Regions from separate parts of the Massilia sp. S19_KUP03_FR1 genome, predicted to be linked through region 3. Evidence: predicted binding sites of a transcription regulator. Region 3 holds the regulator's gene; each other region holds the start of a gene.
What was found. The regulator LexA, encoded in region 3, represses DNA repair genes until DNA is damaged. The targets are predictions, from matches to a motif close to ACTGTATNNNNATACAGT.
Positions count from the first base shown of each region.

Region 1: V6M87_RS21590 (VRR-NUC domain-containing protein) is a predicted target of LexA. The motif match lies at 1,129-1,146, and genes of this name have one in related genera.
Region 2: recA (recombinase RecA) is a predicted target of LexA. The motif match lies at 6,998-7,015, and genes of this name have one in related genera.

Region 1 is NZ_JAQQPS010000022.1:17,443-27,890, forward strand. It holds gene V6M87_RS21580 (M15 family metallopeptidase) at 1-216, opposite strand, end outside; gene V6M87_RS21585 (hypothetical protein) at 275-1,054, shown strand; gene V6M87_RS21590 (VRR-NUC domain-containing protein) at 1,176-2,849, shown strand; gene V6M87_RS21595 (helicase C-terminal domain-containing protein) at 2,864-5,137, shown strand; gene V6M87_RS21600 (LytR/AlgR family response regulator transcription factor) at 5,118-5,840, opposite strand; gene V6M87_RS21605 (sensor histidine kinase) at 5,831-6,808, opposite strand; gene V6M87_RS21610 (LiaI-LiaF-like domain-containing protein) at 6,916-7,620, opposite strand; gene V6M87_RS21615 (LiaF transmembrane domain-containing protein) at 7,610-8,005, opposite strand; gene V6M87_RS21620 (hypothetical protein) at 8,209-8,367, opposite strand; gene V6M87_RS21625 (hypothetical protein) at 8,407-8,571, opposite strand; gene V6M87_RS21630 (polysaccharide biosynthesis protein) at 9,097-10,448, shown strand, end outside.
Region 2 is NZ_JAQQPS010000008.1:220,891-231,338, reverse strand. It holds gene V6M87_RS27250 (hypothetical protein) at 1-476, shown strand, start outside; gene V6M87_RS11315 (group II intron maturase-specific domain-containing protein) at 522-890, shown strand; gene V6M87_RS11310 (pilin) at 1,034-1,501, opposite strand; gene sucD (succinate--CoA ligase subunit alpha) at 1,745-2,626, opposite strand; gene sucC (ADP-forming succinate--CoA ligase subunit beta) at 2,642-3,811, opposite strand; gene V6M87_RS11295 (DUF2889 domain-containing protein) at 3,808-4,446, opposite strand; gene V6M87_RS11290 (DUF4124 domain-containing protein) at 4,759-5,208, shown strand; gene recX (recombination regulator RecX) at 5,337-5,807, opposite strand; gene recA (recombinase RecA) at 5,814-6,935, opposite strand; gene V6M87_RS11275 (response regulator transcription factor) at 7,127-7,840, shown strand; gene V6M87_RS11270 (sensor histidine kinase) at 7,837-9,360, shown strand; gene V6M87_RS11265 (DUF4212 domain-containing protein) at 9,353-9,652, shown strand; gene V6M87_RS11260 (sodium:solute symporter family protein) at 9,649-10,448, shown strand, end outside.
Region 3 is NZ_JAQQPS010000002.1:244,131-254,578, reverse strand. It holds gene rpsR (30S ribosomal protein S18) at 1-120, opposite strand, end outside; gene priB (primosomal replication protein N) at 160-453, opposite strand; gene rpsF (30S ribosomal protein S6) at 481-894, opposite strand; gene lexA (transcriptional repressor LexA) at 1,251-1,883, shown strand; gene V6M87_RS02820 (glutathione S-transferase family protein) at 1,887-2,498, shown strand; gene V6M87_RS02815 (LysR substrate-binding domain-containing protein) at 2,546-3,421, opposite strand; gene V6M87_RS02810 (LysE family translocator) at 3,566-4,183, shown strand; gene V6M87_RS02805 (cystathionine gamma-synthase family protein) at 4,247-5,488, opposite strand; gene purF (amidophosphoribosyltransferase) at 5,494-7,020, opposite strand; gene V6M87_RS02795 (CvpA family protein) at 7,074-7,562, opposite strand; gene V6M87_RS02790 (SPOR domain-containing protein) at 7,589-8,488, opposite strand; gene folC (bifunctional tetrahydrofolate synthase/dihydrofolate synthase) at 8,542-9,852, opposite strand; gene accD (acetyl-CoA carboxylase, carboxyltransferase subunit beta) at 9,933-10,448, opposite strand, start outside.

The sequences.
Region 1 (10,448 bases), on a different contig from region 3:
AAAGGACAGCTGCGCGTGCACCAACTGGTGCGCATCGGCGCGTGCATTGCTGACCCGGCGCGCATTTTGCCAGCGCCATTGCGTGACCTGCTGGCCGGTCCGGCGTCGCCACAGTTGCAGCACATTTGCAACGGCATCACGTCCGGAAGGGAAAAATGCCAGCCAGATTCCCGTACAAGCCACAGAAAGATAAAGAAGGGCGAGAAAAATCAGCATCCGAATCTCCAGATTGTTTCTAATCGGAACTTCCACGCCCAATATTAGGAGTAACACCGTGCGCCCATCAGACGAAAATCAACATGGCTCCACGCGCCCCAATCTGCTGTCCGGCGCGCGTCGCCATGTCGGCGGCGATGACAATATCCTCGAACGGCTCGAACGTGATTCCGCCCGACATGCGTCGGGCAACCGCAGCCGTGCGGCCTGGTATGCGGCCGCGGCGTCGCTGGTGCTGTTGCTCATTATCGTGCTGGCCTGGACGGCGTACGACAATGCCAGCACCGTGCGCGTCGTCCCCATGACGCGCGTTCCTGACAGTGGCGCCGCGGTAAGCGCGCCGGCCATGCCGGCTCCGGCATCCATCCTGGGGCCGGCGCTCGTGCAGGTGCCGGAAACGCCACCGCCAGTGCCCGTTGCCCCGCAAGCCAGCGCCGGGGCGCCGCTGCCGCCTCTCGTTTTACTCCCTCGCCATGAAGCGACTGCCGGCAAAGCGCTGACGTCAGCACCTCCCAGGACAGCCGGGCTGGCGTCGACGGCGGCGCCCGTGCCAGCCAGGCCCGCAGTCCGCGCCAGTCTGGTCGCCGCGCCGGCGGCAAGCGCAGCGCGCCCTGCCCCGCGCCCCGTGGCGGCTGTGCGCCAGCACAAGCCTGGGAGTGGTCCCTTGCAAGCCGATGCCGACGCGGATACCGATGTCGCCCTGCTCTCCGCGATCATCATTCATGACAGCGCGCACGCTGAAGAAAAGGCACAACTGGAAGCGGCGGCGGCGTGCACGCGCGCTGGCGCAAAAAAGTGTCCGGGACGTCCCGGCAGTCGTGCCGCTCTGGCGAACTGAACGCCGGGCGAAAAACCACGCGCGGCGCGGGAATCGTGGAAATGAACTGGGTAAAACCGCGTTGACAGCGCTATACTGTATAAAAGCACAGTTGTCAGCCAGTTTGCCCCATTTTCCCGCCATGATCAGAGTTCTTGAGAACGCGTTTTATTACCTTGATAATTTTCAGCGGGTGCTGGACTGGATAGGCGAACGGTACAGCGACTTGCTGACCGAAGACGAGCACGCGTTTATCGCCACCTTCCCCACGCTGCCCCAGCCGGCACGGGCATTGTTTGTCCGCATGGTCATGCGCAAGGGCGAGCTGTTCCGCGCCACCAAACTCAACTATCCCGAAATCGGCTGTCCGGTCGCTGCCGCCGAAGCGCTGGCACCGACCGGCTGGATCGGCGCCGACCCGGTCATCTCGCTCGACGAATTGTTCAATTTACTGACGAAACCGGAACTGGCCGCGGTGCTGTGCATGCCGCGCCAGCAACGGGCCGCGCGCAAGCTCGACCAGCGCGATTTGCTGCGCGCAACCGTCGGCGACGCCCGCCCCTTTTCGGCGTGGTGCAACGCTGGCGCCGCCGCTCATGCGCCCGGCAAGCTGGACGACCGTGCCTATCGCATCCTGGTGCAACCCCTGTGTGACCGCCTGCGCCTGATTTTCTTTGGCAACCTGAGCCAGGACTGGACCGAATTCGTGTTGTCCGACCTCGGCGTATTTCAATATGAACAGGTCGATATCTCGCAGGCCTCACGCGGCTTTCGCAGCCGCCGCGATATCGACCACTACATGGCACTGCACAGCTGCAAACAGCGTTTCGCCGCTGCCGAACCGGCTGCCGACGTGTTGCAGGCGCTGCCCACCGAACCATTCGATAACGACTGGCTGGAAAGCCGGCGTGAAAAACTGCTGTTTCAAATTGGCCAGCACTTCGAACGCCAGCAAGACTGGCCCGGCGCCCATGCGGTGTATGCGCGCTGCCGCTTTCCCGGGGCGCGCGCACGCGCCATCCGCGTGCTGGAAAAAGATGCGCAGTTCACAGGCGCCCAGGCCCTGCTCGAACAGGCCCAACAGGCGCCCGAAAGCGAGGCCGAGCGCCAGCACTTGCTGCGCATGGCGCCGCGCCTGGCGCGCAAACTGGGTCTCGTCAAACCGGCCAAACCCCAGGCCACGCCGGTCGAACGGCTGGATTTGTGCCTGCCCATGCCACGCGCCGGCTGGTGGGTCGAAGGCGTCGTGCGCGATCATCTTGCCAATGACGACGCGCCCGTGTTCTTTGTGGAAAATGCGCTGATCAATTCGCTGTTTGGCTTGCTCTGTTGGCAAGCCATCTTCAGCGCGATTCCTGGCGCTTTTTTTCACCCATTCCACCGCGGGCCAGCCGACCTGTACAGCGCCGATTTTTTCCAGCGCCGCGCCATCGATTTTGCCGCCTGTTTCGCTCAGCTCGACGACGAGCGCTACCGCGCCACCATCTGGCGCAATTTTGCCGCCAAGCGCGGTATCGCCTCGCCATTCGTGGCTTGGGAATGCCTCGATGAAAAACTGCTCGGCCTGGCGCTCGATTGCATCCCGGCGGCACACCTGAAGAAATGGTGCCAGCGCATTTTGCAAGATGTGAAAGCCAATCGCACCGGCTTTCCCGATCTGATCCAGTTCTGGCCCGCGCAGCGGCGTTACAACATGATCGAGGTCAAGGGCCCGGGCGACCGCCTGCAGGACAACCAGTTGCGCTGGATCGACTACTGCACCGCGCACCAGATGCCGGTCGCCGTCTGTTACCTTCAATGGGCACAGCAAGCGTGAGTGGCCGCGATCAGATGGCCGCTTACGTCGTGGCGGTGCGCGCCTTGTGTGAATTTACCGCCAAGGTGGGCGACCTCGACTTGCGCTTCACGCCTTCTCCCACGGCGCAGGAAGGGATGGCCGGCCACGGCATCGTCACCGGCCGGCGCGGTGGCAACTACCAGACTGAACTGAGTTTGTCAGGCGACTTCGGCCCGCTGCACGTGCGCGGCCGCGCCGACGGCTACGATCCGGACCAGAATCTGATCGAAGAAATCAAGACCCATCGCGGCGATCTGGCCCGCACGCCCGCCAACCACCGGCAACTGCACTGGGCCCAGGTGCGCGTCTACGGCCATTTGCTGTGCGCCGCGCGCGGCCTCGCCGAAGTGAATCTGGCGCTGGTCTACTTCGACATCGGCAGCCAGGCCGAGACGGTCCTGCGCGAAACCCGCACGGCCACCGAGCTGGCTGCGCTGTTCGCCGCCCAGTGCACGCGGTTTGTGGCCTGGGCAGAACAGGAACTGGCCCACCGGGCGGCGCGCGACACGGCATTGACGACGCTGCGCTTTCCTCATGCCAATTTCCGCCCCGGCCAGCGCCAGCTCGCCGAAAACATCTTCAAGGCGCAGGTGGCGGGACGCTGCCTGCTGGCGCAAGCGCCCACCGGTATCGGCAAAACAGTCGGCAGCCTGTTCCCGGCGCTGAAGGCAGCGCCGGCGCACAAGCTCGACAAGATTTTTTTCCTGGCCGCAAAAACGCCGGGGCGCCAACTGGCGCTCGACGCCGCTGCCACGATCACCGCCAGCGATCCGGCGCTGCCCTTGCGCGTGCTGGAACTGGCGTCACGCGACAAGTCATGCGAACACCCCGATAAAGCGTGCCATGGCGAATCCTGCCCCCTCGCACGCGGCTTCTACGACCGCTTGCCCGCTGCCCGCGCTGCCGCACTGGGCGTGCGCGTGCTGGACCGGGCCACCCTGCGCGACGTGGCCCTGGCGCATGCTGTCTGTCCGTACTATCTCGGCAGTGAAATTACGCGCTGGAGCGATGTCATCGTGGGCGACTACAATTATTATTTCGATGGGGGCGCCATGCTGTACGGCCTGGCGCAGGCCAACGGCTGGCGCGTCAGTGTGCTGGTCGACGAAGCCCACAACATGGTGGCGCGCGCCCGCTCGATGTATTCCTGCACACTCGAGCGCGTGGCACTCAAGGCAGCCAAGGCTGTCGCACCGGCGATGCTGCAAAAAGCGCTCGACAAGCTCGATCGCGCCTGGGGCACGCTGGTCAAGGCCAACCCCGTGCCCTACCAGGTGCTGCCGGCCTTGCCCGACAAGCTGCTCGCGGCCCTGCAGGTGGCTGTCAGCGCCACGACCGAACTGCTGGTCGACGCCACCGCGCCGTTGGAACCCGCGCTGCAACGTTTCTATTTCGATGCGCTGCACTTCACGCGCCTGGCGGAGTCGTTCGGCCCCCACTCCTTGTGCGACCTGGCACCCGCCGAAAGGGCCGGCTCGACACTGAGCATCCGCAACATCGTGCCGGCCCATTACCTGGCGCCCCGCTTTGCACAGGCCCATTCGACGACACTGTTTTCTGCCACCCTGAGTCCCTGGAATTACTACAGCGACGCACTCGGCATGCCAGCGAGCACCGGCTGGATCGATGTCGCCTCCCCGTTCCACGCCAGCCAGTTGGCCGTTCACGTCGTCGACCGCATTTCAACCCGCTACCAGCATCGCGCCGCGTCGCTGGCGCCGATTGTCGCGCTGATGGCCCACCAGTACGCCGACGCGCCGGGCAACTACCTGGCGTTTTTCAGCAGCTTCGATTACCTCGAACAGGTTGCCAGTCTGTTCGCCGAGCGCCATCCAGAAATTCCGGTCTGGCTGCAGGCACGCCGCATGAACGAGACCGAGCGTGCGGCATTTCTCGCCAGCTTTACCGAGGACAGCCGTGGCATCGGCTTTGCGGTGCTGGGTGGCGCGTTCGGCGAAGGGATCGACCTGCCCGGCGCACGCCTGGTCGGCGCATTTGTCGCCACACTCGGGCTGCCGCAAATCAACCCGGTCAACGAACAGGTCCGGCTGCGCATGCAGGCGACCTTTGGCGCAGGCTACGACTACACCTATTTATATCCCGGCATCCAGAAGGTGGTACAGGCGGCGGGGCGCGTCATCCGCACCGAGTTTGATCGCGGCGTGGTGTACCTGATCGACGATCGCTTTGCGCAGCCGGCCGTGCGCGCCCTGCTGCCTGCCTGGTGGGGACTCGATACGGATACCGTCAGCGCAACAGCTGCCTGAGCTTCGGGTAACCGGTGCGGCTGACGGGAAGGCGCGCGCCGCTGTTGAGCACCGCGCAATACGTATCCTTGGTCACCGGCTCGATCCGCGCCACCGCGCGCAGCGCCACGATCCACGAGCGGTGGATGCGCACAAAGGCGGCGGGGTCGAGCTGGCTTTCCAGCTCCGACAGGCTGGCATGCTTGAGCCAGGACTTGGCGCCGACCGTGATGTTGATGTAATCGTCCTGCGCCTCCACTGTATCGATATCGGCCGCCGGCACCACGTGCACCTGCGCGCCGTCGCGAATCAGCACGCGCGTAACGGGGCCGTGACGCTGTGCAGCGTCGGCCAGCATCGGTCCGGCGTTCGCCGGCGCGCGTGCGCGGGCATGCGCGAGCGCCTGGTCGAAGCGCGCCTGGCTGAACGGCTTGAGCAGGTAATCGATGGCGTGCACCTCGAAGGCGCGCAGGGCGAACTGGTCGAAGGCGGTCACGAACACATACTGCACTTTCGCGCCGGCCAGTTCGGCCACTTCGAAGCCATCGAGCTTGGGCATCTGGATGTCGAGGAAGACCAGGTCCGGCGCCAATTGTGCGATGGCCTTGACCGCTTCGAAACCATTCGCGCATTCGGCCACGATCTCGATATCGGCATGCTGGCGCAGGTACTCGCGCAGCACGACACGCGCCAGGTGTTCGTCGTCGACGATGATTACGCGCATGGTTTCTCCCCGGTTTGCGCCGGCAGCGTCAGCTCGACGCGAAAGTTGGTGTCCGTCCGGCGCCAGTGCACGCTGGCAAGGTGGCCATAATCGGTCGCAAGACGGGCGCGGACATTGGCCAGGCCGACGCCCTGCCCGCGTGTCGGTGCCGGTGATACATCAAGATCGACATCGTTGTCTACCACGACGCGCAAGATCGATCCAGCCCGGGTGGCGGTGACCCGCACGCAACCGCCCTGCGGCAGGCCGCCGATGCCGTGCTTGACGGCGTTTTCAACCAGGGGCTGGAGGATCATGGGCGGCAGCAGACACGCGTCGGCCCCGACCCCGCAATGCGGCTCAAAGCGCAGGCGCGTGCCAAATCGCACCTGTTCGATGGCGACGAAGTGGCTCACCAGCGCCAGTTCCTGCGCCAGCGTCACCTTGCCCTGTGCCTCAAGTCCCAGGCTGTGGCGAAAAAAATCGGCCAGGCGCAGCGTCATTTCACGGGCGCCGGCCGGGTCGAACGCGGTCAGCGCGCTGATCGAATTGAGGCTGTTGAACAGGAAGTGCGGATCGATCTGGGTGCGCAGCATGCGCAACTCGGCATCGCGGGCTTGCAGTGCCCGCTCCAGTTCGCGCCGCTCGGCCCGGCGTGCGCTGGCGTATTCAATGACCAGGTAGTGCAGCACGGCAACAACCGTATAAAGCAGCATGCCGAGGCCGAACATGCCCATGAGCAGACGGCGGCGCTCAATGCCCAGGTCGATCATGCCTGGCGCGAGCATCAGCCACAGGTCCTGCCAGGCGATGCCGGCGGCGCTCCACAGCATTGCCGCGCAAGCCGCAGCGAGTATAAATACCGGCACGATCATGCCCGGACTGCGGCTTGCCAGCGGATAGGCGCGACACAAATAATAAGCCGAAAAACCGATGGCGCTGCCGTACACCAGCGTGAGCGGCACGGCAAACAGCAAGGATGCGCTCAAGCTAGCGCCACCGCCCAGGGTAAGCAAGGCACCCAAGCCCGCGCCCAGTATTATCCATGCTGCGCCCGCAAGCAGAGCGCTGTACCGGGTCTCTAGTCTCGCTTGCATCAATTACGAATCTCGACACCACCCATGATGGCATAGCCGCGGATGACCAGGCGCTTGCGGTTGTCAGGTGCCGGGACGGTTTTTTCGTCGAAGCCGCCCAGGATCGGCGTTCCTTCCAGCACGACGGTCCAGTCGATCGGGCATTTGATGGTAATCCCGCCCATCACTGCGAAGACATGGATGACGGCCTCGCCGTCGATCGACGCCTCACGCATGTCGAGCTCGCAGCCGCCCATGATCGCCGTAATTTCGCCCCCCCGCAGCTTGCGCGTGGCGACCCGGCGCTGGAAGCCGCCGAGGATCGCGGTCACGTCGACGTAGTCCTCCTGTTCTGTGCTGTCCTTGGCGAGCTTGAGCGTTTCCTCGCGCCGCCCGGATGGGCGCAGCAACACCGCCGCGCCGAGTGCGACCAGCGCCAGCGGCCACAGCGCGCGCCAGCTGATATAGAAAAAACCGAGGCGGTTGAGCAGCATCACGACGCCGGCCCCTGCGAGGGCGGCGCCGACCAGCAGGCTATTGCGGCTGCCACTATCGCAAATCTTGACTACGCCGACCACGAACAGCACCAGAGGCCAGAATGGCAAAGCGTGACGGAAATTGACGATGTCCAGGTTATCCAGGAAAAACAGGATGCCGAGGCCAATGGCCAGGACGCCCAGCACGACCTGGCTCGACCTGCCGCGCGGGGATCGTTCAGAGCGCATTCTTGTTCTCCTTCGTGATCGCGTCCGCGACCGTTTGCCTGCCGGCCAGGCGCTGGTGCAGAACCGGGCGCAGCAGCATCGTGATCCCCCAGCCGATCAGCAGGGCAGGCCAGCTATTGCTGAAGTTGATGCCATACCATCCTTCAAAATTGGCGAAGAGCCAGAGGCCAATGAGCATGGTCCAGCATCCTGATGAAACATCGCGCGGCGACGCCGGGTCGGTCATGCGGATCAGGCCGCCGACCACCAGCATCAAGGGCCAATATTGCCACACGTCCTGCATGGCGACGATATCCATCTGGTCGAGGAAAAAGACCGTACCGAGGATGATCAGTGAAACGCCGACCATGGTCTGGCTGCGGCGGCGGGAAATGTGCGGTGACACGGCGACTCCTGTGGTCTCAACAGGATTGACAATAGCGCGCCTTCGAAGTGCAGAAAAGGACATTTCGGCGAATCGCGTATGCGTGTCGGTGGACTGCGAAAATATCGGCAAACGACCTGGTGTGGCAGGCAAGCCCTGCGGGCAAAAAAAAGCCCGCATCGTTGCCGAAGCGGGCTTGCGGGCCTGGCCGTACGGCGAACCGATCAGGCTGCGGCTGGCTGATTCTTTACCTGGTTGCGGTACTTGGCTTTCGCTTCAGCCTGCTTGACCGCTTCTCGCGCAATATTCATACGCTTGATGGCTTTCTTTTCTTCATATCCGCGGTGTTGGGCCTCGTCCTTGTTACCGATGCGATTGGTCATCTTATTTCTCCTAGATTACATTTATAAAACAGCTGACGCTCATTTGCGACCGCTGCCGTTAGCGAACTTAAGTTCGGGAAACATCAACGGCCAACCGAGGCGGCGCCGGATCTCTTCCGGCGCCGGCGGCGGGCGTCGTTCGCGCCATCGCTGCGCCAGATAAGCCCGCACCAGGTCTTTCGGTGGATAAGTAATCGTAGACATCACAGCCTCCGCGATGGCGCACCCGCGATCGGGTGCGCTTCTGCAATCTGGTGCCGATCCTCGAGGCGACCGGCTAACCTGCTGAGATATTTGGCTGGCCACACAGTCCAACCGTGGCGCCTCACTCACACAGATCGATCTTACGTCAGCGCGGCCGCGCCTACCGTTAGATGACGCACACTGGCGCAACTCATCACTAAAGATGCTGATCCTTGCCTCGCTGATGTGATATTCCGCAATATCTCATCACGCGCGATTTGTTTTTAAAGAATTAATTCCAAGAGTGCTGTTGACACTTGTCAAACCGGTTATTTCATCCGAGCGTGATAATAATTTTCAACGCAACGAGCGATTATTAAAAAGCTTCCCGGACAATTCTCCAACGTTGATTTTTCTCATAAAAATTTTATTGATTTCATAGACTTAGCCAATTACCAGCGCTTTATCCAGCGCCAAACATATTCTACTCACCAGCCACCGCATTAATCACCTGTCTTTTATTGCTCCTTCGACGCGACGCACGCCATGTCCAACTCACACGCTAATGTATTGATGCAATTTTGTGCTGGCATGGTTTCACTACATCGCACCACGAAAATCGCCGTCATGGTCATGGCAGACCTGTTGGCGCTGCCGTTCTGCTTTCTGATTGCGATGATGTTACGCGGCGGCGACCTGAAGCTGGCCATGCACTACGGCCCTGCTTCATATGTCCTGGTTGCGGTGGTCACGATCGCAGCGTTCTCCCTGTCAGACCTCTACCGCGCAGTAATCCGGTTCATCGACCAGCGCTTGCTGAGCGTCACAGGCCTTGCGCTGGCGATTGCCGTGCTGTGTGCCTATATTGTCCTGTTTGCCATCAACGACGAAATATTCCCGCGCAGTGCCCTCGCCATCTACTGGTTCATCGTCTTCTCCTATGTCGTCACTTCCCGCATCGGTATCCGCAATTTCCTGCGCAACCACAGCGCGCGGCGGCGCCCTCATTGCGAGCCAGTCGCCATCTATGGCGCAGGCGAAGCAGGCGCGCGGCTGGCGCTCACCATGCGCAACAGCGATGAATATCGTCCCATGTGCTTCTTTGACGACAAGCATTTGCTCAACGAGCGCAGCATCGCCGGACTGCGCGTCTTTCACACTGACCGGCAAACAGAAATCGTCGGTGCCCTCGGCATACGCTCGATCGTCATCGCCATTCCCACCGTATCACCAGAACGTCTGCGCGACATCATGCAACGGCTGGCGCAGCCTGGCGTCACCATCAAGATTTTGAGCCGGCTGGTCGATCTGGCCGACGACAAGGTCACCCCGCGCGATTCCATTCGCGAACTCAAATTTGAAGACTTGCTAGGCCGCGCGCCGGTGCCGCCACGCATGGAGCTGTTCGCCAGCTGCGTGCGGGGCAAGAACGTTCTGGTCACAGGCGCCGGGGGTTCGATCGGAAGCGAGCTGTGTCGGCAGATCGCCACGCTGGCGCCGGCGCGACTCCTGTTGCTGGACCACTCGGAATACGCGCTGTACACCATTCGCCAGGAACTCGCGACGCGCTTTCCGGAGGTTCAGGTCGAGGCGCACCTGGGTTCTGTCTGCAACAGCGACCTCGTCAACAGACTGATGCAACAGTGCGAAGTCAATACGATCTATCACGCCGCCGCTTACAAGCACGTCCCGTTGGTAGAGGCCAATATCGTTGAAGGCTTGCGCAACAATGTGCTGGGAGCACAAGTCATCGCCAGCGCAGCCGCCGTACACGGCGTGGAGACCTGCGTCCTGATCTCCAGCGACAAGGCTGTGCGACCCACCAACATCATGGGGGCGAGCAAGCGCATCGCCGAGTTGATATTCCAGGCCGCCGCCACCAAGCACAGTGCGGCAAC
Region 2 (10,448 bases), on a different contig from region 3:
GACATGCCTTGGCAAATCTTCATTCAGCTTGGACACACAGCCGGTTCGTGCGCATCGGCAACCCACACTATGTAACCTTATCGACGAATGTTGCAGACTTGCCTAGTTTCATGCAATTGCATGAGTGCAATTTTCTGGCGCCATTCACCCGCATTGCTTTCGCCGGGTCGCCTGGCGAAGGCTCAGGCGACCCATGCCGGGCAGGTGTTAACCTGCAATGGGCCGTCGTCATCGGCGAGCAGCGCGTCCTGGCGCGCATCTTCGAGCGCGGCGAAGGCACGACAGCTTACTCAGGTAAGAGCGCCAGTGCCGTCGCCTGTGCAGCATGGATGGCCGGGTTGGTGACCACTGGCATTGTGAACGTTGAAATGCCCGGTGGCACCGCGCCGGTGCGCTTGTGGGAGCGGCGCTGGATTGCAAGTATGGCTATTCGGTACAGCTCGATTTTTAACGAACAGCTAATAGCAATGCCATAAGTGGCAGACGAATCGATGAATACTTCGTGAACATGGCACGCGACAATGGAATGCGAGCCGCTGCCGTCGATTGCAAGCGCATTTGCAGATAGCGTGAGCATGACCTGCATACTTGGATGGAAGGCGTACTTCGGCTTGACGCAAACGCGAGGAGTCTTGCATAAGCAGGATGGTTGGATGCGTCACCGACTTGCGAGCAATCCATTCGAAGCAATGGAAACGCGGCCCGACGAGTTACCGGGAATTGCTGAAACCACAGGCCAAGCCTTATGTTGTGCGATTGGTTGCTGCAAACAGCCGCCGCCTGTGACACAACAGCAGGCTCGCGCTGAACAACGTGCCGACGATTGGCTATTTCGATCGTCCATGCTTGCCTGGCCTCACTTCACCTCAACTGCCTATGCCGATTCATAAGCGCCATGACAGAACCCTTATCCGGAAAGGCGAAATGTAATCTTGCAAAACGAAATGCGCGGAAAAAGGCATGCGGGATCGACGATGTTCATTCTTAATGCAAAAAGCCGCCCGAGGGCGGCTTTCGATATTACGACATAGTATTACGAACCGGAGACGAACGAGTTCTTCTGGAATGCAGCTTTCACAGCGGCGTTTTCCGAGTCTGATTCAATCTTCCAGGTAACGGAACTCGTGTTCAACGTTGGGGTGAATTTCACGGTCGAACCATCGGTATTCTTGCCGATGTCATTCAACGTCAGGGTGATGATGCCGCTGCCAGTAACGGTAATGGACTTGGCTTCCTTCGATGCCGTGAACGGCGCAAACAAATCTCCGTTCTTCGTCGTGTTGCAGTCGTCGACCTTACCCGCCTCTTGTGCGCACATTGCGACAGCGGTTTTGTAAGGATCAGCAGCCGACAGCGCGTTGGCAGCTTTTGCTTTTGCGGTATAGTCGCTGTACGCCGGGATCGCAACAGCGGCCAGGATACCGATAATCGCAACCACGATCATCAGTTCGATCAGGGTGAAACCTGCTTGTGCCTTCTTGACCATTTTCATCGATTTCATCTTAAATCTCCTTCGGGGTTAGTGGTGTATGTTGGACTACTGGTAGTGTACTTAGCAATTGCCGTGCCAGCCCAGTTTCCCCCGGTTTTTATGATTTTCGGTTGTCGAAAACGGTGATAGTGACGTCTTTTGTCAGTGCGAGTGACAAAATTTGTCACTTTGTCGCTTGGTTAGCATATTTTTGCCACCTGGAATTAAAAAAGGAAGCCGAAGCTTCCTTTTTTTGTTCTGACTGAGAACTTTTTACAGCATGGCCTGCAGCAGGCGTGCCATTTCCGATGGGTTCTTGGTGGCTTTGATGCCGCATTCTTCCATGATGTCCAGCTTGGCTTGTGCCGTATCGGCACCGCCCGAGATCAGCGCGCCAGCGTGGCCCATGCGCTTGCCTGGAGGCGCCGTCACACCAGCGATGAAGCAAACCACCGGCTTCTTCATGTTGTCCTTGATCCAGTAAGCCGCGTTGGCTTCGTCCGGGCCGCCGATTTCGCCGATCATGATGACCGCGTCAGTATCAGGATCGTCGTTGAACATCTTCATGATGTCGATGTGCTTCAGACCGTTGATCGGGTCGCCGCCAATGCCGACTGCCGACGATTGGCCCAGGCCCAGTGCCGTCAATTGACCGACTGCTTCGTAGGTCAAGGTGCCCGAACGCGAAACCACGCCGATCCGGCCCTTTTTATGGATGTGACCTGGCATGATGCCGATCTTGATTTCGTCTGGCGTGATCAAGCCTGGGCAGTTAGGGCCCAGCAGCAGGGTTTTGGAACCCGATTTGGCCATGCGGTCCTTGAGGGCCATCATGTCACGGACAGGAATGCCTTCGGTGATGCAAATTGCCAGGTCCAGGTCGGCTTCGACGGCTTCCCAGATGGCGGCAGCTGCGCCCGCTGGTGGAACGTAGATCACCGACACGTTGGCGCCAGTGGCAGCCTTGGCTTCGGACACGGTGGCGTAAATTGGAATGCCTTCGAAATCTTCGCCGGCTTTCTTCGGGTTCACGCCAGCGACGAACGCTTCTTTGCCGTTCGCGTAGTCGCGGCACATGCGGGTGTGGAATTGACCGGTCTTGCCGGTAATCCCTTGGGTGATGACTTTGGTATCTTTGTTGATCAGGATCGACATTGTAATTTCCTCGAATTAAGCGTGACCGGCGGCAGCGGCGACCACGGCCTTGGCTGCATCTTCCATCGTATCGGCGGCGATGATCGGCAGACCGGAATCGGCCAGCATTTTCTTGCCGATTTCTTCGTTGGTGCCCTTCATGCGGACCACCAGCGGGACTTGCAGCGAAACAGCTTTCGATGCGGTGATCACGCCTTCGGCGATCACGTCGCAACGCATGATGCCACCGAAAATGTTGACCAGGATGGCTTTCAGGCCTGGGTTTTTCAACATGATCTTGAACGCTTCCGTGACTTTCTCAGCCGTGGCGCCACCGCCGACGTCGAGGAAGTTGGCAGGCTCGCCGCCGAACAGTTTGATGGTGTCCATGGTGGCCATGGCCAGGCCGGCGCCGTTCACCAGGCAACCGATGTTGCCATCGAGCGAAATGTAGGCCAGGTCGAATTTCGATGCTTCGATTTCAGCTGGGTCTTCTTCGTCCAGGTCGCGGTAAGCGACGATTTCTGGATGGCGATACAGCGCGTTGGCGTCAAAGTTCCACTTGGCGTCCAGGGCGATGACTTTGCCTTCGCCGGTGAGGATCAACGGGTTGATTTCGGCCAGCGATGCGTCGGTTTCCCAGTAGGCTTTGTACAGGCCCATCAGCTGCGCGCGGGCATCGGCCAGCGATGCGGCAGGCACGCCGATTTTGGTCAGCAGGTCGTCGGCTTCTGCGTCTTGCAGGCCGGCCGACGGGTCGATGGCGACCGTGTGGATTTTTTCCGGGTTGGAGTGGGCAACTTCTTCGATGTCCATGCCGCCTTCGGAAGAACCCATCAGCACGACGCGCTGCGACACGCGGTCGGTGACCAGCGAGATGTACAGTTCTTTCTTGATGTCGGCGCCTTCTTCAACCAGCAGGCGACGGACTTTTTGTCCTTCAGGGCCAGTCTGGTGCGTGACCAGTTGCATGCCCATGATCTGTTCTGCGTATTCTTTGACCTGGTCGAGGGAGAACGCAACTTTCACGCCACCACCTTTGCCGCGGCCGCCAGCATGGATCTGGGCTTTGACGACCCACACCTTGCCGCCCAGCGTTTCAGCTGCTTTCACAGCCTCTTCTACGGACATGCACGGAATGCCGCGCGGAACCGTCACTCCGTACTGCCGGAGGATTTCTTTGCCTTGATACTCATGGATCTTCATGCTGGCTTCCCTTCTTCTGTTACTGATTGAGAAATACGATTAGATGGAACTGCAACTACTTGTTCACCGCCGGGCGCAGCTTCGGCCCAACGCGGGTAAAACTTGGCGACTGCGGGACCGTCGACACGCAGGGCGTGGCAGCGGTCGAGCTGGAACGGACGTTCCGTCGCAGGGGTTTCAACATTGTCGACGCCTTCATGGGTCGAGAGAACTTCGTTGGCGTACGCCTGCACGGCGGCGGTCGGTAAAACTTGCGCCAGTTCGGTCAGGTGGGTACAGCCGAGCACGCCGTGGAGGCGGTCTTTCAGGTGTAATCGGAAATGCTGCATCAGGTTCAGCCCCACCAGCGCCTGGTAGGCCGGACCAATCGTGTTGCACATGCCTGGATAAGGCACGGCATCCGAGGCGGCGTCGGCCGCAACGATGTTGAAGGCGCGGTCGATCGTGATGCGCAGCTTCAGGTCATGGATGGGGTCGCCAGCGGCACGCAGTCCCGAGGCCAGTTGGATAGCGCGCGTCTTGACGTCGCGGATATTGGCATCGAGATCCCACAGTCCATCTTCGCGCGAGTAGGCAGCGACTTCGATGGTGCGCGTGTGCCGGAGCGTGCGCGGTGCGGGAGGTGACAAAGGCATAAAGAACAAAACCGGCGGGGCGGTAGTAAGTGTGTGCAGCCGTGTGCAGATGCACGTCAACGCAGTTTCTACGATGACAACCGCTCATGCGGCGCTGCTAAAACCCCAAAAGTTTAGCACATGCGTCGGTCAGTTGCACTGCAACATAGTATGCACGACAGATTCCCGGAGGGATCACACCAGATATTCGTTCTGGTGATAAGCAATATCACTTAGATTGGAAGCAATGTGCAGTATCCGCCGATACTGCTTTCTGGTATGTTTCCAAGTAGAACTAAAGCGAATAACGAACGGAGACCTGTCGGGAATGTTATGTTGAAATTTTACAGTTGCATGCTTGGTGTCGCCGTGCTGACAACCGCGCTGCCTGTGGCGGCCCAAATCTATAAATGGACCGATGCGCAAGGCAAGATCCACTACAGCGACTACGCTGGCGACGCCAGCGCAGGCCGTTCGACCCAGATCCGCGTGACGCCCGCGCAGCCAGCAGGCGACGCGCCACCGGCGCAAGATTGGCGCGTCCGGGAAGCAGAATTCCAGAAGCGCCAGCGCATGGCGGCGACCCCGGAGCCGCGCTTTCCGACGGTGTCTGCGCGTAGTGGGAGTGCGTCAGATCTCAGCTATCGGAGTGAGAAGCCGGGCGCAAAGTGCGGGCTGGCACGCGATATATTGAGTGGCGCGGCGCAGCATACCAATCGCAAACCGACGGACCAGAACGACCGCGATATCGCCACGAACGACATCAAAACATTCTGCCGCTAGAGCGACACGAACCAGACAGGTGGGAGGCAAAACGCCAGCGCGCAGCGCCATTCACGGATGAGGAGCAAATGACTTGATCAAGTCGTTTGCGGCGAATGACGCTCCGCGCTGACGCCTTCGCGCCAAGCTCAAGCGTCGTCGTGGTCGCCGAATGTTTCTTCCAGCCCCTGCATGGCCACGCGCGCTGCCCGTTGCGAAAAACCGCGCTGCAACAAGAACCGCATCTGCTTGCTGCGCTCGGCAGCGTCCGCAGCGACGGTGCCGAACTTGCGCCGCCACACATCAGAGGCGCGCGCCGCTTCGCTGTCTGCCAGGCCGGCCTTTAAACCAGCCAACGCTTCGCCGTTCACGCCATGGCTTTGCAGTTCGGCCATGATGCGGTTGTTGCCGAACCGCGCAGAGCGGCGGTTGAGCAGGGATTCGCAGAAACGTTCCTGCGACAGCCAGTTATTCTTTTCCAAAAAGTCGAGCAAGGCGTTCACGTCATCGCCCTCCTCGGCGTAGCGGGCCAGCTTGCGCCCAAGTTCCAGACGGCTGTGCTCTCGCATCGACAGATAGCGCAAGGCACGGCCTTTGAGGCTTAAGGCCGGACCCCGCATGTTGACTTATTCGGCAGCGGCAGGCGCAGCAGCGGCAGATGCAGCAGCAGCAGCCTTGGTGGCCTTGGCCGACTTGCCCGTCTCTTCAACTTCGCCCGGACCTGGCGGGATCTCGCGCACGCCCAGTGCAACGCGCACCTTGTTCTCGATTTCACGGGCCAGGGCTGGACGCTCTTTCAAGAACAAACGCGCATTGTCCTTGCCTTGACCGATGCGCTCGCCGTTGTAGCTGTACCACGAGCCGGACTTCTCGACGATTTTGTTATCGGCGCCGAGATCGAGAATTTCACCCTCACGGGACGTGCCTTCGCCATACAGGATGTCGAAGTGCGCTTCCTTGAATGGCGGCGCGATTTTATTCTTGACGACCTTGACCTTGGTTTCGTTACCGATCACTTCGTCGCCGGACTTGATGGAACCGGTACGGCGAATATCCAGGCGCACGGACGCGTAGAACTTGAGCGCGTTACCACCGGTGGTGGTTTCCGGGCTGCCGAACATGACGCCGATCTTCATGCGGATCTGGTTGATGAAAATAACCAGGGTGTTGGTGCGGTTGATGGAACCGGTCAACTTGCGCAGCGCCTGCGACATCAAACGTGCCTGCAAGCCTGGCAGCGAATCGCCCATGTCGCCTTCGATTTCGGCGCGTGGCGTCAAGGCCGCGACCGAGTCGATGACGATCAGGTCGACCGAACCGGAACGCACCAGCGCGTCGGTGATTTCCAGCGCCTGCTCGCCCGTGTCCGGCTGCGAAATAAGCAGTTCGGACAGGTTGATGCCCAGCTTTTGCGCGTAACCGACGTCCAGCGCGTGCTCGGCGTCGATGAAGGCGCAGGTGCCGCCCAGCTTTTGCATTTGTGCGATGGTCTGCAGGGTGAGCGTGGTTTTACCCGACGATTCCGGACCGTAGATTTCGACGATGCGGCCGCGTGGCAAGCCGCCCACGCCCAGCGCGATGTCCAGGCCAAGCGAGCCGGTGGACACGGTCTGCACTTCTTCGACCGGGGTGTTGGCATCCATGCGCATCACGGAACCCTTGCCGAACTGCTTTTCGATCTGCGCCAGGGCGGCGGCCAGAGCCTTGCCCTTCTCTGCCGCGTTGAGGTTGGTTTTTTTATCGTCCATTATTTTCTTTCAGTATCGGAGATGCCTAGATAGGGTGGATGCGCCCGAATTCAATACCCACCACTGTATAAACAAACAGTGGTTTTAGCAAGTGCTATTTACGTCCGATGTGACAAAAGCTCGCTATGTTGCGGAAGATGAAACACAATATGCATACTGCAGTCTAACCAGTGATGGCACAGAGGGATCCGATGCGCATTTTGCTCGCCGAAGATGATAGCGTACTTGCCGATGGATTGACGCGCTCCTTGCGCCAGTCCGGCTACGCGATTGACTGCGTCAAGAATGGCGCCGACGCCGACACGGCGCTGTCCACCCAGGAGTTCGATTTGCTGATCCTCGACCTGGGCCTGCCGCGCCTGTCGGGACTGGAAGTACTGCGCCGCCTGCGCGCGCGCGCTTCCAACCTGCCGGTGCTGATCCTTACCGCCGCCGACTCGATCGAGCAGCGCGTCAACGGCCTCGATCTGGGCGCCGATGACTACATGGCCAAGCCGTTTGCCCTGTCCGAACTGGAAGCACGGGTGCGCGCGCTGACCCGGCGCGGCGCCGGCGGCGGCCCCACCGTCATTCGTCACGGCCCGCTGGCCTACGACCAGGTCGGGCGCTCGGCCTATATCAACGAGCAGATGCTAGACCTGTCCGCGCGCGAACTGGGCCTGCTGGAAATTTTGCTGGCGCGCAGCGGGCGCCTGGTGTCGAAAGAGCAGCTGGTCGACCACCTGTGCGAATGGGGAGAAGAAGTCTCGAACAACGCCATTGAGGTGTACGTGCACCGCCTGCGCAAAAAAATCGAGGTGGGCGGCGTGCGCATCGCCACCGTGCGCGGCCTGGGCTATTGCCTGGAAAAATTCGCCGAACCGGTCCGGCCGCCACAATCCGACGTGCTTCACTCCGGCAAGTGATCCGGCGCAATCTCGACCAGCACCCCGACCCCATCCTGGCGCCGGAAGAAAGTTACCAGCCGCCCAATCCGGAGCCGGACGAAAGCATCCAGCACTCGCTGTTCGGCGAAATCCTCGACTGGATGCTGGCCCCGCTGCTGCTGTTGTGGCCAATGAGCATTGCCATTACTTACCTGGTGGCCAAGTCGATCGCCAATCAACCGTTCGACCGCGCGCTCGAAGACAGTGTCACCGTGCTGGCCCAGCAAGTCCATGAAGTGGCCGGCAAGGTCACGGCGCGCCTGCCCGGCAGCGCGCGCGACATCCTGCGCGCCGACGACGTCGACAATGTGTACTTCCAGGTGGTCGGACCACGCGGCGAATACGTCGACGGCGACCGCGACCTGCCCGCCCCCACCGAAGAAGAGCGCTATCCCAGCGGCACGGTGCACTTCCGGAATGCCACCATGCACGGCGCGCAGGTGCGCGTCGCCTACTCCTGGGTCGCCTTGCAGCCGCTGGCCGAAGGCGCCGAAGTCGACCCGAGAAGCGCGCTGGTGCAGGTGGCCGAAACGCTGGACAAGCGCGCCGGCCTCGCCAACGAAATCATCAAGGGCGTGATCCTGCCCCAGTTCATCATTTTGCCGGTGATTCTGGCGCTGGTCTGGTTTGCGCTGTCGCGCGGCCTGTCGCCGCTGGCCGAACTGCAGGAGAGAATCCGCGCGCGCCGCCCGGACGACCTGTCTCCCATCGACGCCCGCCAGGTGCCGGAGGAAATTTCTCCGCTGGTCGGCTCGTTCAACGACATGCTGGCGCGCCTGGAGCAAACCATCGACATGCAAAAACGCTTCATTGCCGACGCCGCGCACCAGATGAAGACGCCGCTGGCCGGCATGCGCATGCAGTCCGAACTGGCGCTGCGCCAGGTTGATGCCCAGGAGATTCATCGCTCGCTGGAGCAATTGGCCACCAGCAGCGAATCGGCCACGCGCCTGGTCAATCAGCTACTGGCGCTGGCGCGTGCCGAGCACCAGCCCAACGCCGGCCTCGCCTTCGAGGAAGTCGACCTGGTGGCGCTGGCCCGCAGCACCGTGCAGGAATGGGTGCCGGCCTCGTTTGCCGGGCGCATCGACCTGGGCTTTGAAGCGCCGCCCGGCGCGCTGGTGATCGCGGCCAATGCGTTGATGCTGCATGAATTGCTGTCGAACCTGATCGACAACGCGCTGCGCTACACGCCGGTGGACGGCAGCGTCACGGTGCGCGTGCGGCGCATGGAAGACGACGTTTTACTGGAAGTGGAAGACACCGGGCCGGGCATCGCGCCCGCCGAGCGCAGCCGCGTCTTCGAGCGGTTTTACCGCATCCTCGGCAGCAGTGCGACCGGCAGCGGCCTGGGCCTGGCCATCGTGCGCGAGGTGGCCCAGCAGCACAATGCCGAGATCGACCTGTTCGACAACCCGCGCAGTACCAATAAAAAATATCCCGGCAGCCTGTTTCGGCTGACCTTCCCCCCTCCCGTTCCCCGCGCCGACGATGCCTGACCTGCCTGATCCCACCCAACGGCGCGCGCGCCTGCTGACCGCGCGCGCCGCGCACTGGCGCACCACCCGCCGCGTGACCGCGTTGCTGCTGGCGATCTGGCTGGCCACCAGCTTCGGCGCCGTCTGGTTCGCGCGCGACCTGCAGAATTTAAGCGTGTTCGGCTGGCCGCTCTCCTTTTATATGGCGGCGCAGGGCGCCTCGCTGATCTACCTTGCCGTCATCGGCGCCTATGCCTGGTTGATGCGGCGCGCCGATGCGCGCTATGTGCAAGCGCTGGAAGGGCAGCCATGAACAAGGCGCAACGCTATTTCCGCAAACTGCGCCGTTACTATCTGTGGTTCACGGCCTGCTTCGGTGCCTTTCTCATTGCGCTGGCCGTGCTGGAAAAGGAAGGCATGCCGCGCCTGTGGATCGGCTATCTGTTCATGTTTGCCACCATCGTCCTGTACGCCACCATCGGCGTCATCAGCCGCACGGCGAATGTCACCGAATACTATGTCGCCGGGCGGCGCGTGCCGGCCCTGTTCAACGGCATGGCCACCGCCGCCGACTGGATTTCGGCAGCCAGCTTCATCAGCCTGGCCGGGGGCCTGTACCTGCACGGCTTCGATGGCCTGGCCTACATCATGGGCTGGACTGGCGGCTATTGCCTGGTGGCGTTGTTGATTGCACCCTACCTGCGTAAATCGACCCAGTTCACCATCCCCGATTTTCTGGCGGCGCGCTACGGCGGCGGCGCCGGCGGACGCGGTGCGCCGGTGCGGGCGATGGCCGTGGCGGCCACCATCATCGTCTCGTTCACCTATGTGGTTGCGCAAATTTACGCGGTCGGCCTGATCGCTTCGCGGTTTACCGGCGTCGATTTTTCGGTGGGCATTTTCCTCGGCCTGGCCAGCATCCTGGTTTGTTCCTTCCTGGGCGGCATGCGCGCCATCACCTGGACCCAGGTGGCGCAGTACATCATCATCCTCGTCGCGTTTTTGATCCCGACCATGTGGCTGTCGGTCAAGCACGCCGACAACCCGGTGCCGCAGGTGGCTTACGGCGCGGTGCTGCCCAAGCTGGCCGCGCGCGAAGCGCAACTGGT
Region 3 (10,448 bases):
TTGTTCCACGTTTGCTGCGGTGAAGCGGCAGAATTTCTTACGCTTGAACAGTGGGTTCTGTTGTTTGCGCTTCTCTTTGAGCTTGAGCTTGTTTTTGTCGAACTTTTTACCGAATGCCATTTGAGGCTCCTGTATCTAAATGATGCGTCGCCAGTTTAATCAGGCGGCGGCACTGAAATCAATGATGTGAAACACCAGGGCTTTGCTGCTGCGATTCTTCTTTGCTACAAATCCCGTGAACTGATGCACTGCGCCCAATTCAGCCCGTGAAAACCGCCCGGATATTTCCCCTGCGGCCAACGCTGCCATTTCAAACTCGACCAGTCGTTCCACCCCTGCTTCGACCTGTTGCGAACTGTGCGACAGGGTGGCGGACACGATGGGCACGCCGGCCGGGGTATAACGCAATACGTCGCGCTCTAAAATGGTGGCTACAAACTGAAGCTGGTTCACTGCCTTGCTACGAGATTGCTGCTTGAATTACGCTGCGGCTGGCGCCGGCGCTGCGACAGGAGCCGGGGCTGCTGCGGCTGGTGCCGATTCCGAGCGGTGGCTCTTGGCTGCGTCTTCACGCTGTACCGACTTCATCATCGGCGAAGGAGCCGTTTCGGCTTTCTTCAGTTTGACGGTCAGGTGGCGCAGCACGGCATCATTGAATTTGAAGGCGGTTTCCAACTCGACCAGGGTGTCGTTGTCGCATTCGATGTTCAGGCAGATGTAGTGCGCTTTAGGCAGCTTCTGGATCGAGTAAGCCATCTGACGACGGCCCCAGTCTTCGACGCGGTGAATGTTACCGCCGCGTGCAGTGACGCTGGCCTTATAACGTTCGATCATCGCCGGGACTTGCTCGCTTTGGTCCGGGTGGACAATAAAAACGATTTCATAGTGACGCATTCAGTACTCCTTGAGGACGTTTAAACAAATGCCCACCTCGGCGTCAAGACGAGTGTGGGAAGGGAAAGCCGGCGATTATAACCCGGATGGGGACTTTGGGCTAGTGATGATGTTGCACAATATCCTTCGGCAACCTGCCTCAGCACGTCATCCTCGCGCAGGCGAGGACCCATAGCATGCCGCCGGAAGCCATCAACTGTGTGACTTCGGCAGCGTGTTATAGGACCCCGCCTGCGCGGGGGTGACGGTGGAAACCGTTTATTGCACAGAGTGTGAAAAAAAGCCACGAATTCCCTTGCATTGCCCGAAATACTGTACAAAAATACAGTCTGTCCATATAACCAGTCTTTAGCCCCATGATCAAGCTCACTGCACGGCAGGAACAAATTCTGAATTTGATCCGCGAAGCCATCGAAAACACCGGCTTTCCCCCGACCCGCGCCGAGATCGCCCGTGAACTGGGCTTCAAATCGGCCAACGCGGCCGAAGAACACCTGCAAGCGCTGGCCCGCAAGGGCGCGATCGAAATCGCCCCCGGCACCTCGCGCGGCATCCGCCTGATCGGCGCTTCCGTGGAAACGGTCGCGATCGTCCCTGCCGCCATCATGATGGCGCTGCCGCTGGTCGGGCGCGTGGCCGCCGGTTCGCCCATCCTGGCCCAGGAACATGTGGAGGCGACCTACAACGTCGATCCAGCCATGTTCGCGGCCAAACCCGACTTCCTGCTGAAGGTACGCGGCTGGTCGATGCGCGACGCCGGCATCATGGACGGCGATTTGCTGGCGGTCAAAAAAGTCGACAGTGCCAAGAACGGCCAGATCGTCGTGGCGCGCATCGGTGACGACGTCACCGTCAAGCGTTACCGCAAGACGGGTTCCCTGGTCGAGCTGCTGCCGGAGAACCCCGACTTCAAAATCATCCGGGTTGACCCGGAAGACGAGTTCGCGCTGGAAGGGCTTGCTGTAGGGCTAATGCGCAGCTGGAACTGAGGCGTGCGTGACGACATCACGCTCTACGGCGCACGCGCATCGGGCCATGCCTTCAAGGTGCGCGTGTTGCTGGAAATGGCGCAGTTGCCGTACACATTTCACGAGATCGACCTGAGCCAGGCGCGCGCCGCGCGGCCCCAGGCGTTTCGCAATTTATCGCCACATGGCGAAGTGCCGGTGTTGTTGCACAACGGGCGCATTTACGCCCAGTCGAATGCGGTCCTGCTGCACCTGGCGGCGCACAGCGGCGTACTGGAAGGCGAGACTGCCGCCTTGCAGGATGGCGTAAGCCAGTGGCTGTTCTGGGAAGCAAACCGGATCGGCTTTTCCCTACCGAACCTGCGGCACGCAGTGCGCGGCGGCGGCGTCGATGCGGCGGTTATGGCGATGCTGCGCGAGCGTTGCAATGCAGATATTTCACGCATGGATATCGAACTGGCGGATGGCCGGGATTTTATCCTCGGCGCCGCGCCGACCATCGTCGACCTGTCGATGAGCGCCTACCTGTTCTGGGCTGACCAGGCACAGGTCGCGCTGCCGCTGCATGTGGCCGGATGGATCCAGCGCATCAGCGAGCTGCCAGGCTGGCGCCATCCAGACAGCTTCTACGCTTGATGTCCGTGAAGGCATCACCGAAGTCGGCCAGTGAATCACGCGCCACATCAGGCCGGCAAATAGTGCATTTGCTGGCGTAGCCATGCCAGGAAAGCGACGCGGCGCGGATCGGTCTCGAACGGTCGCGACGACAGCAGGAAGTACGCGGACCCGTCGCGCATGAAGCCGAACGGCGCAACCAGGCGTGCGCTGCCAATCTCTTCCTGCGTCATGAAGACCGAGCCGATCGCCACGCCCAGACCGGCACAGGCAGCTTGCAGCGACAGATAGAAATGCTCGTAGGTCTGGCTGCCGCTATGGCTGGCGCTCGTGGCGCTGACGCTGCGCCAGTTTGGCCAGGCGCTCTTGCGCGACGCCGTGTGCAGGATTTTTTGCGCGGGCAGATCGAGCTGGCGCCGTTTCAGCAGCGTCGGCGCGCAGACCGGTCCCACCCATTCATCGCACACCTTTTCCGCATGCAGCTCCGCGCTCCAATGAAAGTCGTTGCGGCGCAAGGCCACGTCGACCCCGTCGCGCTGAAACGCCACCGGGCCACCCGACGCAAAGATGTGCAGCGGCACCTCCGGATAGCGCCGCGCAAAATCACCCAGCCGCGGTATCAGCCATTTCATCGAAATCGTCGGTTCGCATGACACCACCAAGGGCGCCTGCCGCGCAGGCTCACGCAATGCCTGCACGGTCGCGTCGATCCGTTCGAACGCGTCCTCGGTCACGGCGCGCAAGCGCTCGCCCTGCGCCGTCAAAAACACGCCCCGGTTGCGGCGCTCGAACAATGCAATGCCCAAGGTCTGTTCGAGCAGGCGGATCTGGCGACTGACCGCGCCATGCGTCAGGTTCAGCTCGTGGGCGGCTTTGACGAAACTGCCAAGCCTGGCGGCGGCTTCAAAAAAACGCAGTGTGTTGAGCGGTATTTGCCTGGCCATCCGTCAGTTTTTCTCACGCGTTATGGAGACGATACATCGCTATTCAGCCCCCGGCATTATATCCATAATTTGTCGCCAGAAAGATTCCCCGAAATTGTATCGGCGGGGCGCGCGCAATTGCCACTACTAACGAAGGAAAGAACCATGACCGAGCTCGTTGCTGTTGCACTGATTACTATCCTGGCCACCATCAGTCCGGGTCCGGATTTCGCGATGGTGACGCGAAACAGCTATCTGTATGGCCGCAATGCCGGGCTGCTTGCCGCGCTCGGCATCGCGCTCGGTGTGCAGGTCCATGTGTTTTACACGATATTTGGCATTGCTTTGATCAGCGCGCATTCACCCTGGTTATTCACCGTGATTAAAATAGCCGGCGCCCTGTATTTGATCGTCATCGGATGGAAGACGTTTTCCAATCAATCGAAACTGACCATCGACCTGCACGCCGACAGCACGGTATCGCCCATTACATTGCTCAGTAATGGTTTTCTGACCAACGCATTGAATCCGAAGACGACGCTGTTTGTCGTCAGCACCTACACCCAGGTCGTGCAAGCGGCGACGCCATTGCCGATCCAGTTCGGCTATGGCTTGTTCATGTCGGCTACCCACTTTTTCTGGTTCGCGCTGGTCGCGCTATTTTTCTCGCAACACGCGTTTCGATCCCGCATGGTCAATCACCAGAAGGTGATCGACAAATTGATCGGCGCGCTTTTAATGGGGCTGGGCGTATCGCTTGCGTTTGCTAACCTGAGCCGTTGAAGCAGCGCGGGGTGTGGTCGGCCACGGCAAGATCTTGCGCGCCGTCGGGAAATGGCGCAGCAATTAAACGTCGAGCGCGGCGCCGAAATCGGCCAGCAAATCGGCCGTCTCTTCAATGCCCACCGAAACCCGGATCAGCGACTCAGCGATGCCCATGCTGGCGCGCCGTTCGGCGCCCATCTCGAAGAAGATGGTGTGCGCCACCGGAATGACCAGCGTGCGCGTGTCACCCAGGTTGCTGGCCGGAATACCCACCGTCAGCCGGTTCAGGTAATCGAAGCAATTGATCCCGTCTTTCAGTTCAAAGCTGAACAGGGATCCGCTGGCGCGGAACAGTTTGCGCGTCAAATCATGCTGCGGGTGCGACGCCAGGCCGGGATAATGGACCGCCGCGACCCGGTCGTCCGCTTCCAGCATCTGCGCCAGCGCCAGCGCATTCGCACAGGTACGCTCCATGCGCAGCGCCAGCGTTTCGGCGCCCACGGCAATCTGGTGCGCCGCGTCCGGGCTGAGCGACGCGCCGAAATCGCGCAAGGCCTTGGCACGCAGCTGCGCCATGCCTTGCTGGCTGGCCGGCTGCTTGCGGAAATTCGGCGCGATGTTCGGGTAAGCGCTCCAGTCGAACAGGCCGGTGTCGGTCAGGCTGCCGCCCAGCGCCATGCCGTGGCCGCCAATCGACTTGGTCAGCGAATTGATGACGATGCCGGCGCCCACCGTTTTCGGGCGGAACAACCAGGGCGTGGTCATCGTGTTGTCGACCACGTACAGGATGCCGCGCTCGCGGCACAGTTCGCCGATGCGGACCAGGTCGGCCACCTGGGTGCGCGGGTTGGCGATGGTTTCCACAAACACCATGCGCGTGGCCGGCGTGATGGCGGCCGCCACGTTGGCCACATCGGTGGCATCGACAAAGGCGACATCGACGCCCTGCCCCGCCACCGTCTGCCACAGGCTGTTGGTGTTACCGAACAGGAAGGCGGACGACACGACCTGGTCCCCAGCGCGCAGCAGCGCCTGGAACAGCGCGCCGATGGCTGCCATGCCAGTGCCGAAGCACAGGCTGGCCACGCCGTCTTCCATCTTGCTGATCTTGTCTTCCAGTGCCGACACGGTCGGGTTGCCCTGGCGACCATAACGGAAGCCCGGCTCCTTGCCCTGGAACACTGATGCCAGCTGGCGCGCATCGTTGTAACCGAACGCGACCGACGTGTGCACCGGCTTGTGCAGCGAGCCGTGCTCGATCACCTTGCGGCGGTCGTTGTGCAGGATCGTGGTGGTAAAACCATAATGCAGTTTTTCCGGCATCTCATTTACTCCGCAGTGGCAATCGCCGCATTCAGATTGAGCTGGGTGCGCACGGTATCTTCCGGCAGCGCCTTCTTTGGATTATGACGGGCATTTTCCAGGCGATCCAGGTATTCCGGCGTTACGTCGCCGGTCACATAAATGCCGTCGAAACACGATGCTTCGAAACTCTGCAGCACCGGATTCACGTCCGAAATGGAGCGTTTCAGGGCATCGATATCCTGATACACCAGGCGGTCGGCAGTAATTTCGCGGCACACTTCGTCGGTGCTGCGGCCGTAGGCGATGAGTTCGTCGCGGGTCGGCATATCGATGCCATACACGTTCGGGAACAGCACCGGCGGCGCGGCGGATGCGAAAAACACATTGCGCGCGCCGGCTTCGCGGGCCATTTGCACGATTTCGCGGCTGGTGGTGCCGCGCACGATGGAGTCATCCACCAGCAGCACGTTTTTGCCCTTGAATTCGGAACCGATGGCGTTCAGTTTCTGGCGCACGGATTTGCTGCGGATGGCTTGCCCTGGCATCAGGAAGGTGCGGCCGATGTAGCGGTTCTTGATAAAACCTTCGCGGTATTCGATGCCCAGTTTCAGCGCCAGTTGAATCGCGGCCGGACGGGACGAATCGGGAATCGGCATGACCACGTCGATTTCGCCGGTGCGAAATTCGGCGCGGATTTTATCGGCCAGGTATTCGCCCATTTTCAGGCGGGTGGCGTACACCGAGGCGCCGTCGAGAATCGAATCCGGGCGCGCCAGGTAGACATATTCGAAGGCGCAGGGATTGAGCGACGGGTTGTCGGCGCACTGGCGTGCGTGCATGACGCCATCGTTATCGATGAACACGGCTTCGCCCGGCGCGACATCGCGCAGGAAACGGAAACCAATGCCTTCCAGGGCCACCGATTCGCTGGCCACCATGTATTCGGTGCCGCTGTCGGTTTCGTTGACGCCGATGCACAGCGGACGAATGCCGAACGGGTCGCGGAATGCCAACAAGCCATGGCCGGCGATTTGCGCGACCACGGCGTAGGCACCCTTGATGCGGCGGTGCACCACGTTCATCGCTTTAAAAATCGATTCCGGATCGAGCGACAAACCGGTGGTGGCTTCCTGGATTTCGTGGGCCAGCACGTTGAGCAACACTTCGGAATCCGAATCGGTGTTGATGTGGCGGCGGTCATTGCGGAACATCTCGAGTTTCAGTTGTTCCTGGTTGGTCAGATTGCCGTTGTGCGCCAGCGTGATGCCGAACGGCGCATTCACGTAGAACGGCTGCGCTTCTTCTTCGCTGGACGAGCCTGCGGTCGGATAACGGCAGTGGCCGATGCCCGAATTGCCTTGCAGCGCGCGCATGTTACGCGTGCGGAACACGTCACGCACGAGGCCGTTCGCCTTGTGCATGGAAAACATGCTGCTGTGATTCGTTGCAATACCTGCTGCATCCTGGCCGCGGTGCTGCAACAGCAGCAATGCGTCATACAACAGTTGATTGACGGGTTGGTGAGATACGACGCCGACGATGCCACACATGGTGCACTCCTAAAAGCTGGGACGGACAAAAAAATAAAGCGAATCGAATAAATCTAATAACGAACGTACTGCGCCAGGGCAGCAGGCAGGAAGGGTTTGAGGGTGCGCGCACCGGATTCGGCCAGTGGCGAGAGCAGCGCGTCTTTCCAGAAAGCCTGTTTCGGGATCGCGGTCATCCCACACAATATGACGACGGCGAGCACAATTACAATGCCGCGCGCCAATCCAAATAAACCGCCGAGGCCGCGGTCGGCCAGCGACAGGCCGGTGGCCGAGACCAGCGCGCCGATCATCATCGACGCCAGCCCCATCAAAATTCGTACGCCCAGAAACAGCGCCACATACGCCACCATCAGGCGGCCCGCGTCGCCCGGTATCGCGTCGGGCAACAGCGGCGCCAGTTTCGCGCCGAAGGCATTGGCCACGATGAAAGCGACGATCCAGCCCAGCAGCGACAGGATTTCTTTCACCAGTCCGCGCAAGGTGCTGATGATGACCGATGAAATGAGGACGAACAGCAGCAGATAATCGAAAATCGTCACGCCGGCTCACTTCAATACTGCTTGCGTCATTTTGCCGGGACCATGGTGCCGGGCAGACCCATCGCGCTGAGCTTGGCACGGGTTTTTTCCGCTTCATCCTTGCCGAACGGCCCCACCCGCACGCGGATGACGGAGGCGCCGGATGAAGCGGTGCTTTTTTCGGTGTACGAGCGCAGCCCGGCGCCGGCCAGCCTGGCCTGCAATTCCGTGACTTTTTCCTGGCTGGCTAGGGCAACCACCTGCAGCACGTAGCGCTGCGAAGCGCTGTCGACTGGCTCGTGCGCCACCCTGGCCGGTTTGTCTTGCTTGTCTTCGAGGATGGCCAGGGCCCGCGAACTGTCGGTGCTTTTCGCGGCCAGCGGATGGACATCGTGTTTCTCATCCGGCTTGAGCGGCTTCGGTTTGTCCGGCTTGACCGGCTTGTCCAGCTTTTCTACCTTCTCGACCTTGGCCACTTTCGGCTCGGGTTTCGGTTCCACTTTGACCGGCGCCGGCTCGTCGCGCAGTTCGGTATCGTACTTGGACACCTTGCGCGGGGGCTCCACCCTGGCCGGAGCCGTGACGATCTCTTCGCGCTTGTCGAGGGTATCGGCAGCATCGACCGGCGCGGGCGCGGCCGGCACTGGCAGCGGCGCGGCTGTTTCTTTGGACGGAATCTGGATGGCGATGTCGCCGTTCAAGGGCTTCGGCTCCGAATCGAGCAGCATCGGAATGCCGATGGCAGCGGCCAGCGCCAGCGCGATGGCGCCCACCAGGCGACGGCGCGCGCGCTTTTTCTCGGGCAGCACTGGATCGGGCGCATCCTTGCGACCACGCCCGGCGGCCGCGCCCGCGTTCGAGGCGCGCTTGGCACGGGCCTTCTCGCCGATCGCTTCGTCTTCAGCGCGGGAGAAGTGGCCGTCATCCTGGCCCAGATTCTGGGCCATTTTGTCATGCTTGTTTTTTTTGGAAGAAGAGAACAAGCCCATGCGGTGTATTTTCAGTGAAGAGTGGATTTTCGAGCCGCCATCACGCCGGCGACGGTATAGAACGATCCAAAGACCACAATTCTATCATTCTCCCCGGCACGACTGACCGCGTTTGCAAATGCAGCAGCCGGATCGGGGAACGTGTTGACGGTAAATTCGCCTGGCCTGGCGTCGGATTTGGCGCCGCCCAGCGCCATGTCGGCGATGCGCGCGGCCAGTAGCGCACCGTCGGCGCTGCGCGGCGATGGCAGGTCGGCGAGGCACCAGTGGTCGATATGTTCGAGCATCGGCGTGACGACGCCGGCGATATCCTTGTCTTCCATGATGCCAAACACCGCGTACGTGAACGGATGAAAGCCCATGTTGCCGAGGTTTTGCGCCAGCGTCGCGGACGCATGGGGATTGTGCGCGACGTCGAGGACCACCGTCGGCTGGCCTGGCAAGACCTGAAAGCGGCCCGGCAATTCGACCAGCGCGAGGCCGGTGCGCACTTCCTGGGCGCCAACTGGCAGCGTCAGGCGCAATACTTCCAGCGCGGCCAGTGCGGCCGAAGCGTTAAGCAACTGGTTGGCGCCGCGCAGGGCCGGATAGGCCAGCGAATTGCGGCGCTGGCTGCGCCCGCCGTAGCCCCACTGCTGCTGGTCGCCGGCGTAGTTGAAATCGCGGCCCAGCAGCCACAGGTCGGCGCCAATCGCGGCGGCGTGGTCGATCAGCGACTGGGGCGGTACCGGGTCGCTGCAGATGGCCGGTTTGCCGGCGCGGAAAATGCCGGCCTTCTCAAAACCGATTTTCTCGCGCGTATCACCCAGATAATCCGTGTGGTCGATGTCGACCGAGGTGACGATGGCCACGTCGGCGTCGATCACGTTGACGGCGTCGAGACGCCCGCCCAGACCCACTTCCAGGATCGCCACGTCGATTTCCGTGGTGGAGAGCAGGTGCATGATGGCCAGCGTGGTGAATTCGAAATAGGTCAGGTCGGTGGCGCCGCGTTTTTCTTCGACCACGTTGAAGCTGGCGATCAGGGCTGCATCGCTGGCCATCTCACCGTTGATGCGGGCGCGCTCGTTAAAGTCGAGGAAGTGCGGCTTGATATACAGGCCGACGCGGTAACCGGCGCGCAGCAGGATACTTTCCAGCATGGCGCAGGTGGAGCCCTTGCCGTTGGTGCCCGCTACCATGATGACCGGGACGGAAAAGGCGAGCGCCATGCGGTCCTTGACGGCGCGCACGCGCTCCAGGCCCATGTCGATGTGGGTTTCGGCGTGGCGTGACTCGAGCAGTGCGAGCCAGTCGGGCAAGGTGGTGGGCAACGTTGACATAGGAGGCTCAGAAAATGAAAAAAGCGGCGCAGCGCATTTTAACCGCGCCGCGCCGCTTTCTGTGAGCTTGCTGAACTTATTTAGGCGATCACTTCGACCGGCTGGTTTTGCAGCAGGGCCAGCAGGCGAGCGATTTCTTCGCGCATCTTGCGGCGGTCGACGATCATGTCGACGGCGCCCTTTTGCACCAGGAACTCGGCGCGCTGGAAGCCTTCCGGCAGCTTTTCACGGACCGTGTTCTCGATCACGCGCGGGCCGGCAAAGCCGATCAGTGCGCGCGGCTCGGCAATCACCACGTCGCCCATGAAGGCGAACGAGGCCGAGACGCCGCCCATGGTCGGGTCGGTCAGCACGCTGATGAACGGCAGCTTTTTCTCGGACAGCTTGGTCAGCATGGCGGTGGTTTTTGCCATCTGCATCAGCGACAGCAAGCCTTCCTGCATGCGCGCGCCACCGGTGGCGGTGATGCAGATGAACGGCACTTTCTGCTCCAGCGCGTTTTGCGCGCCACGGGTGAAGCGCTCGCCCACCACCGAGCCCATCGAGCCACCCATGAATTCGAATTCGAAGCAGGCCACGACGCATGGCAGGCTCAT